2 regions of the Streptomyces sp. NPDC001532 genome follow, and region 2 is predicted to be linked to the other one. Evidence: riboswitches for the same ligand, from Rfam matches in the RefSeq annotation. Region 2 holds a riboswitch; the other holds the start of a gene.
The links. A riboswitch is a leader RNA that binds a small molecule or an ion and turns the genes downstream of it on or off. The one in region 2 is predicted to bind cyclic di-AMP.

Region 1: it holds a riboswitch for cyclic di-AMP, as region 2 does, so the genes downstream of both, ABT232_RS21810 (M23 family metallopeptidase) here and ABT232_RS08915 (transglycosylase SLT domain-containing protein) in region 2, are expected to answer to the same signal.

Annotation. Positions count from the first base shown of each region.
Region 1 is NZ_JBEPAL010000023.1:98,951-103,184, forward strand. Features, by position in the region: gene ABT232_RS21805 (rhamnogalacturonan lyase family protein) at 1-96, opposite strand, end outside; gene ABT232_RS21810 (M23 family metallopeptidase) at 419-1,411, opposite strand; cyclic di-AMP (ydaO/yuaA leader) riboswitch at 1,414-1,581, opposite strand; gene ABT232_RS21815 (alpha-galactosidase) at 1,880-3,955, opposite strand; gene ABT232_RS21820 (tyrosine-protein phosphatase) at 4,160-4,234, shown strand, end outside.
Region 2 is NZ_JBEPAL010000006.1:202,468-206,701, reverse strand. Features, by position in the region: gene fahA (fumarylacetoacetase) at 191-1,402, opposite strand; gene ABT232_RS08920 (HAD family hydrolase) at 1,617-2,447, shown strand; gene ABT232_RS08915 (transglycosylase SLT domain-containing protein) at 2,453-2,956, opposite strand; cyclic di-AMP (ydaO/yuaA leader) riboswitch at 2,960-3,143, opposite strand; gene ABT232_RS08910 (CocE/NonD family hydrolase) at 3,455-4,234, opposite strand, start outside.

The DNA of each region.
Region 1 (4,234 bases), on a different contig from region 2:
GGGCTCGGCGGCGTGCCCGGCGGGTGCGGAGAACAGCCCGGCCAGCAGGGCCGAGGCGACGACGGCACCGATTCTTCGGCGTCCGAGGGGGTGCATGGGGCAGTGCTCCTTCATGGGCGAGGAGGAGGGAGGAGAGGGGTGGAGACGGAGAGGAAAGACGGAGAGGGGACGTAGAAGCGCGGGGAAAGCGCTTGCTGACCCTCGGGAACCACTCTGTCCTCACCCTCGACCCCATGTCGATGCCTCGAACAGGGATGCCACACGACCGCAATGAAACGATCATGAACGCGCAAAGCCGCACACGCCGAAGGCCGGACCCGTGGATCGGGTCCGGCCTTCGGCGTGTGCGGGCGCGGGCCGCCGGTCGTCAGGTACCGGCGGTGCCGCCGGTGTCAGGTACCGGCACGGCGGAGTGGCGTCAGATGGCGACGCCCTTGGCGCGGAGGTAGGCGATCGGGTCCACGTCCGAGCCGTAGTCCGGGGTGGTGCGGATCTCGAAGTGCAGGTGCGGGCCGGTGACGTTGCCGGTCGCACCGGACAGACCGACCTGCTGGCCCGCGGTCACGGACTGGCCGGCCGACACCGAGAGCGAAGAGAGGTGGGCGTACTGGGCGTAGTAGCCGTCGGCGAGCTTGATGACGACCTGGTTGCCGTACGCACCGCCCCAGCCGGCGGAGACGACGGTGCCGGCGCCGACGGCCTTGAGCGAGGTGCCGGTCGGGACGACGAAGTCGACACCGGTGTGGTAGCCGCTGGACCACATGCTGCCCGCCACCTTGTAGGCGGTGCCGACACCGGCGCCGGAGACCGGGGCGCTGAAGCCGCCGGCCGCGGTGGAGGTGGCGGTGTCGGCCGTGTCGGCGGCCTGGGCGGCCGGGGCGGCCTGCGAGGGCGACGACTCGACCGGCTTCGAGGCCTCGCTCGACTGCGAGGTGTCGGACGACTGCGACTTCTGCGCGGACTGCTTCTGTGCGGACTGCGACGACTCGGAGGTCTCGGAGGACGAGGACTCGGGAGCGCTCGCCGCGGCCTTCTTGCCGATGGACAGCTTCAGACCGGGGTGGATCAGCGACGGGTCCGCGCCGACGGCGGTGCGGTTGTCCGCGTACAGCTTCTTCCAGCCGCCGTCGACGTCCTGCTCGACAGCGATCTTCGAGAGGTAGTCGCCGGACTTCACGGTGTAGGTCCGGACACCGGAGCCCTTGTCGGCGGCCTTGTCCGCCGCGGCCGCCTTCTGGACGGAGGCGACCGACTGGACGGCCTGCTCCGCGGCGGACTGCGGGGTGGCGGCGTGGGCGCCGGCCGCTCCCATCAGAGGGAGGGCGAGCGCGGCGCCACCGGTACCGGCGACGGCGATGGAACGAGTGAAGCGCAGGGTCTTGGGACGGCGGTGCTTACCCTTGGCGGGCATGGCGAATTCCTCTCCGGCGCCTACGAGGTGAGCTGTCGGGTGCGGACTGGAGATGTCCGGCCACGTCGGGACGCGGCTTTACCCCGAGCCGTTCCGGGAACCGGAACAGGCGGTCAAACCTGTGGGTCCCCCGCTCCTGCCGTGCACGGGTGAGTTAGCGCGGGCACCAGGCGGCGGCAGGATTAGGCGTCCGCCCGGATCGAGGTGGAACGTAAGCGACCCGGACGCACAAGGACAAGCGAATGGTTGCCCTTGAATGCGTTTCACGCCCTTCCGCCACAGAATTCCCGGTCACTGTCCGTTGATTACGCAGCCGCCCTTTTGTCCAAAAGCCCTTAAGAAGAGGGTGAATTACGTGGACATGACGGGCGACTCACCGTCACCTGTATGACGCTGCTCACGCGCCCCTCCCCACAACTCTTTATTCCAGACCGAGTTACAACGAAGGCTCCAATTCGGACACATCGCTCAGATGCGACGGAGACGGAGAACCGTCGCATCGAGATCCCCCCGCAATCCTGTGAGAAGTCCGTGATGCAGCAATACGGCACCTCGGTGCACTTCGCCCGTTTCATGGCATTCATACGATGCCGTCGGATCGATCCCGCGCAGCCGCAGCGCCGGAGCGGGCTCACCGTGGTGCTGTGCCTGGAGCCAGGCGAGGACGACCGTCTCGTCACCCAGGACGTACTGGACGGCGCTCAGCCCGCCGCGCGGAGGCCGCAGACGGTACAGATCCCCGCGCTGCACCAGCGGCCGGATCTCCTTGTAGAGCGCCACCCACTCGGCGGCCTCCGTCAGCTCCTCCTCGGTCCACCGGCCCAGGTCGCCGCCGACCCCCAGCACCCCGGCCATCGCGCTCACGAACCGGAAGCGCAGCGAGCTGACCCGGCCGTTCAGCATGGCGTTGGGGCTGTCGGTGACCCAGGCGGCCATCACGCGCGCGGGGTGGAGCTGGCTGAAGCCGTGCTGGATCGCGAGCCGGTCGAGCGGGTCGGTGTTGTCGGAGGTCCACACCTGGTCGGTCCGGCCGAGCACGCCGAGGTCGATCCGGCCGCCGCCACCCGAGCAGGACTCGAAGGCGACCCCGGGGTGGGCCGCGCGCAGCCGGTCCAGCAGCGCGTACAGGGCCCGCACATGGTCGGCCCACAGCCGCTGCGGATACGGCTCGCCGGGCCAGCCGGCGTCGGTGAAGCAGCGGTTGAAGTCCCACTTCACATAGTCGACGGGAGCACTGGAGAGCAGGCCGTCCAGCTGCCCCCAGAGGTACTGCTGGACGTCCTCCCGCGCCAGGTTGAGTACGAGCTGATTGCGGAATTCCGTCCGCTTTCGACCGGTATGGAACTGCACCCAGTCCGGGTGGGCGCGGTACAGATCGCTGTCCGGGTTGACCATCTCGGGCTCGACCCAGATCCCGAACCGCATCCCGAGGGCGTGCACCTCGTCGGCGAGGGGCTTCAGACCGGCCGGGAAGCGGTCCGGGTTGGGTGTCCAGTCGCCGAGCCCGGCCCGGTCGTCGGTGCGGGCGCCGAACCAGCCGTCGTCGACCACGAACAGCTCCACGCCGACGGCGGCGGCCCGCCGGGCGAGCGCCCGCTGCCGCTCCTCGGAGATGTCGAACCCGGTGGCCTCCCAGGAGTTGAACAGCACCGGGCGGTCCCGGTCCGCGTCGGGGATGACGTGCGCGCGCTGGTAGGCGTGCCAGGCGCGGCTCGCGCCGCCGAAGCCGCCGTCGCTCCACAGCCCGGCGAAGACGGGCGTCGTGAAGCTCTCCCCCGCCGCCAGCCGGGTCAGCCCCGAGTCGTCGTGTCCGGCGCCGCCGGTGATCTGCACCTTGGCGTCGGGCAGTTGGGCCACGGCGATCCGCCAGGAGCCGGACCAGCCAAGAGCGCAGCCGTAGACCTCGCCGCGTTCCTCCGTGGCGTCGGTGTCCAGCGCCACCCATGGCAGGTGCTGGTGGCCGGTGTGGCCGCGCCGGCTGCCGACGACCTTCTCCCCGTAGGTGAGGGGCGCGGTGGTCAGCCGGGACTCAGCGGCCCAGCGGCCGTGCAGCTGGGAGAGCCGCCAGTCCTCGCGGTCGGGCAGGGTCCAGGTCGCGGAGTCGGCGCGCAGCACCTCGACCACGGGCCCCTCGTTGCGCAGGGTCACCCAGCGCTCCACGACGTCGTCCCGCATCCGGTAGTGCAGGGTGATCGTCAGCCCCGCGTCCCGGAAGCGGAGCCGCAGCTCCTCGCCCCCACCCTCGGTCTCGTACGCCTCGAAGGCCCACTCGGTGCCGCGGCGCTCGTCGGTGCGCACCGAAAGGGCGGGTCGTGCGAACCGGGGGCCGCCCTCGACCGGGTACTCCTCGCGGCCGTCGAGCGCCGACTCGAACGGCCAGTGGTCCGGCAGCGGCCGGCCGGCCAGTGCCTCGGCGTCGGCGAGCGCGATCCTGGGGCCCCAGTGCAGATGCAGCAGCGCGTCGTCCTCGGTGAGGTGGACGGCGTAACTGCTCTTCGGGCCCGACAGCAGCCACGTCCGACCGTCCCTGGCGATGTCCAGCATCATTCCCCCACAGATTCCGACAGCTCCGACCGGACATCCACATGATCGAGGGGCGAAAGGGGTTCGGGCAACGCCTGTGGACAACCGCCGACGGGCCGGCCGGCCCGGCTGTGGACAACTTCATTGCCTCAGGAATCCATGTCGTATCGTCGAGGACGTGCCCGCCGACGAGCAGCGCGGCGGGGCCGACTGGGAGGAGCCCACGTGACGCAGCAGGTCCCGTCGACCGAGCCCGAACTGGCCGCAGTGCGCAACTTCCGCGACGTGGGCGGCCTCCCG
Region 2 (4,234 bases):
CTGGAGGAAGGGGCGGCTTCAAGGCGTGCGGTGCGGGCGAGGGGCGCGCGCCGTCCGCATCCCGCACCGGCGTCGCGCACTCCGCCCGCCGCCAGTATGACGGCGGGCGGGGGCCGGAGTCAGTGCCCGGGCGGGCGCATTAGCGGAAGACACCCCTCCGAGCCCCAACCGCGGTGCCGCGCACGGGGTTTCACCCGGCGACGATCGTCCCCGTCACCTCGCCCAGCCCCACCCGGGCGCCGCCCGGACCCGGCGCCCAGGCCGTCAGGGTCACGGTGTCGCCGTCCTCCAGGAAGGTGCGCTTGCCGTCGGGGAGTTCGAGGGCGTCACGGCCGTTCCAGGTGAGCTCCAGCAGTGAGCCGCGCTGGCCGGGCTCGGGGCCGCTGACCGTGCCGGAGCCGTAGAGGTCACCGGTGCGCAGGGAGGCGCCGTTGACGGTCATGTGGGCGAGCTGCTGGGCCGCGGTCCAGTACATGGTGGCGAAGGGCGGCTCGGAGACGGTGTGGCCGTTGACCGCCACGGAGATGCGCAGGTCGTAGCCGCCCGGCTCGTCGTCGCTGTCGTCGAGGTAGGGCAGCAGCTCGTGGGTGCGCTCCGGCGGCGCCACGCGGGCGTCCTCCAGCGCGTCCAGCGGGGTGATCCACGCCGACACCGAGGTGGCGAAGGACTTGCCGAGGAACGGCCCGAGGGGCACGTACTCCCAGGCCTGGACGTCCCGCGCGGACCAGTCGTTGAGGAGGCAGAGGCCGAAGACGTGCTCCCGGAAGTCGCCGAGCGCCACCGGGTGGCCCAGCCGCGACGGCACGCCGACCACGAAGCCGACCTCGGCCTCGATGTCCAGCCGGACCGACGGGCCGAAGACCGGCGCGGGGTCGGTGGGAGCCTTGCGCTGGCCGGCCGGACGGACGATGTCGGTGCCGGAGACCACGACCGTGCCGGAGCGGCCGTGGTAGCCGATCGGCAGGTGCTTCCAGTTGGGGGTGAGCGAGTCGGGGGCGTCCGGGCGGAACATCCGGCCGACGTTGCGGGCGTGGTTCTCGGAGGCGTAGAAGTCGACGTAGTCCGCGACCTCGAACGGCAGGTGGAGGGTCACCGAGGACAGCGGGTGCATCAGCGGGGCGACGGTCTCGCGGTGGGACGGCACCGTCACCCAGGCCGTGAGCGCGCGCCGGACGTCCGACCAGGCGGTGCGGCCCGCGGCGAGCAGCGGGTTGAGGGTGGGCCGCGCGAGCAGCGAGGCGTACGGGGAGCCGAGTGCCAGGGCGGCCGCGCCCGCGTCGAGGACATGGTCACCGAGCCGGACGCCGACGGTCCGTTCCTCGGAACCGGCGGGCGAGAACACGCCGTACGGAAGGTTGTGCGGACCGAAGGGGTCGCCCTCGGGGACATCGAAGGGGGGCATGGGGTGCTGCCTCACTTTCGTACGTGCGGTCCATGCGGTCGCGCCACACGTTACGGCGATGATCCCCGTTTGGGCAGTGTCTGAAGAGTCCGGAATGTTCTGTCGCGAGGGGTGCGGGTCGCCGTCCCGGGGGTGTCATGCGGGGGTGAAAGGCGGAGGACGCAAAGGGAGTTGGGGATGAGCGGGGTGGGCGCGCGGTCCGTATTCTCTGATCATGGCCGCACCCACCGCATATGCCGCGCGCACCGCGTACTCCCTCATCGCCACCGACCTCGACGGCACACTGCTGCGTGGCGACGACACGGTCTCCGACCGGTCACGCGCCGCGCTCGCGCGGGTGGCGGCGGCCGGCGCCCGGCATCTGGTGGTGACCGGACGGCCGGCGCCCCGGGTGCGCCCGCTGCTGGAGGACCTGGGCGGCACGGGCCTCGCGGTCTGCGGGCAGGGGGCGCAGCTGTACGACGTCGCGGCGGACCGGCTGCTGTGGTCGGTGACCCTCGACCAGGAGCTGGCCGAGAACGCGCTCGGCAAGATCGAGGCCGAGGTGGGCCAGGTGTACGCGGCCGTCGACCAGGACGGGGTGGACGGGCTGACGCTGATCGAGCCGGGCTACCGGATGCCGCACCCCACCCTGCCCGCGGTGCGGGTGGAGCGCCGCGACGACCTGTGGGGCGAGCCGATCAGCAAGGTGCTGCTGCGTCACCCGACGCTGTCCGACGACGCGTTGGCGTCGGTGGCCCGCGGAGTGGTCGGTTCCCTCGCGACGGTCACCATGTCGGGGCCGGGGACGGTGGAGCTGCAACCGTGCGGCGTCACCAAGGCGACCGGGCTGGCGCTGGCCGCCCGGCATCTGGGGCTGAGCCCCGCGGACACCCTCGCCTTCGGCGACATGCCCAATGACATCCCGATGTTCGACTGGGCCGCGCGCGGTGTGGCGATGGCCAACGCCCATCCGGAACTCAAGGCGGTGGCCGACGAGGTCACCCTGTCGAACGAGGACGACGGCATCGCCGTCGTCCTCGAACGTCTATTCAGTCCTGCCTAGAGGTCTCAGTACGCGCCGAAGACGTTGTCGATCGAGCCGTACCGGTCGGCCGCGTAGTTGCAGGCCGCCACGATGTTCGAGACCGGGTTGTACGGGTCGTAGACCGTGCCGGGCACGTGGTAGGCGGCGAAGGTCGGGTCGATGACCTGGAGCAGGCCCTTGGACGGGGTGCCCGCGGCCGCGTTGGAGTCCCAGTTGTTGATGGCCAGCGGGTTGCCGGAGGACTCACGCATCACGTTGCGGTAGATGCCGTCGTAGGTGCCCGGGATGCCGTGCTGGGCCATGATCGACAGCGACTCGCGGATCCAGCCGTCGAGGTTGTTCGGGTACACGGTCGCGGTGGTCGCCGCGGTGGCCGCGGTCGGGGTGGCGGCCGAGGCGCTGGTCGCCCCGATCAGCGGCAGCGCGAGCACGGCGGCACCGGTGCCGGCGACGGCGAGCTTACGGGCGAGACGGGCACGGCGGCCCTTGACCGGCTGGTCGTTCGCGGGCAGACCCTTTGCAGGCATGACAGATGTCCTCTCCGGCGCCTGCGAGGTGAGCTGTCGGGTTCGGGCTGGGAGATGCCCGGCCGTGCGACAGGCGCACGACTTCACCCCAAGCCGTTCCGGTCCGCGTCGAGGCAGCTGCCCCTGCGCGCCCGGCCCGGCGTCCTACCTGGTTCCCCCGCTCCTGCCGTACGAGTGTGTTCGTAGTGGATGACGCGGGCGGCGGCAGGATTAGGCGTCCGCCCGACGGACCCGGAACGTATGCGAGAGCCGCTGTCCGGAACAAGTGGCGGATTCACATATCGCGCCCGTTGACCATGATCGGCCCGTATGGGGTACTTGATCCTTTGCGGTTGCCAAGAGTCGGCAGTGCGTCAACTGGCAACCGGGGCACGGAGTTCAGGAACGAGCTGCGAGATGCGCATGAAAAGCCTGTGAGTGGGCAGCCGTGAGTCAACTCACGCGCGGATGCAAGTGTGGCAAATCGGGCAATAAGCCCTAGTTGCGTCTAAGTTGCCATCAGCTCGCCGTGCGGGGAATCCGCTTCTCCCAGGTCCGGTGGAAGACGACCTCCTCGCCGTCGGTGCAAATCACCTCATCAACGGACAGAAAGTGCGTCGCGTCGGCGCTCAGCTCCGAGCGGGTCCGTACGGCCGTGTCCCAGGCGAGATCCGGGCGGTGCAGCCGGACCGACCACTCCGAGCGGGTCCGGGCGGAGAGCGGATCGTCCTCGCGCACGGTGCACGTCTCCCGCACCTCCTCGGTGACCTGGAGCCCGTCGGGATACATCCGGGTGCCGCCGTACCGGGGGTCGGCCTCCAGACGCCACTCGCCCTTGGCCACGTCCCGCACCACCAGCCGCTCGGGGCGCGGCTCGTCCAGGGTGACCGGCACGGTCACGCCCAGCGGCGCGGCCTGCTCCGGCTCCTCGAAGGCGACCGGCTCACCCGGCTCGCGCGTCCGGACCGGCAGCTCCAGCGCGCTGAGCGCCGGCTCCAGGGTGAAACCCGCCGCCGAGCCGGGCTGCGGCCAGATCCACGGCCAGTACGCGGAGGAGACCGCGAGCCGCACGCGATGGCCGGGCGGGAAGGCGTGGCCGACGCCGTCCAGGTCGACGACGACGTCCTCGGTGGCCCCCGGCTCCCAGGGGACGGCCCGTTCCGGGCCCCGGCGCGCCGACAGGTTCAGCACGCCCCGGGTCACCAGGGTCGAGGAGCCGTCCGGCGCCACGTCGCACAGCCGGGCGATCACCTGTCCGTACGGCACCTCGCAGGTCAGCCGCAGCCGCACCCGGGGCCG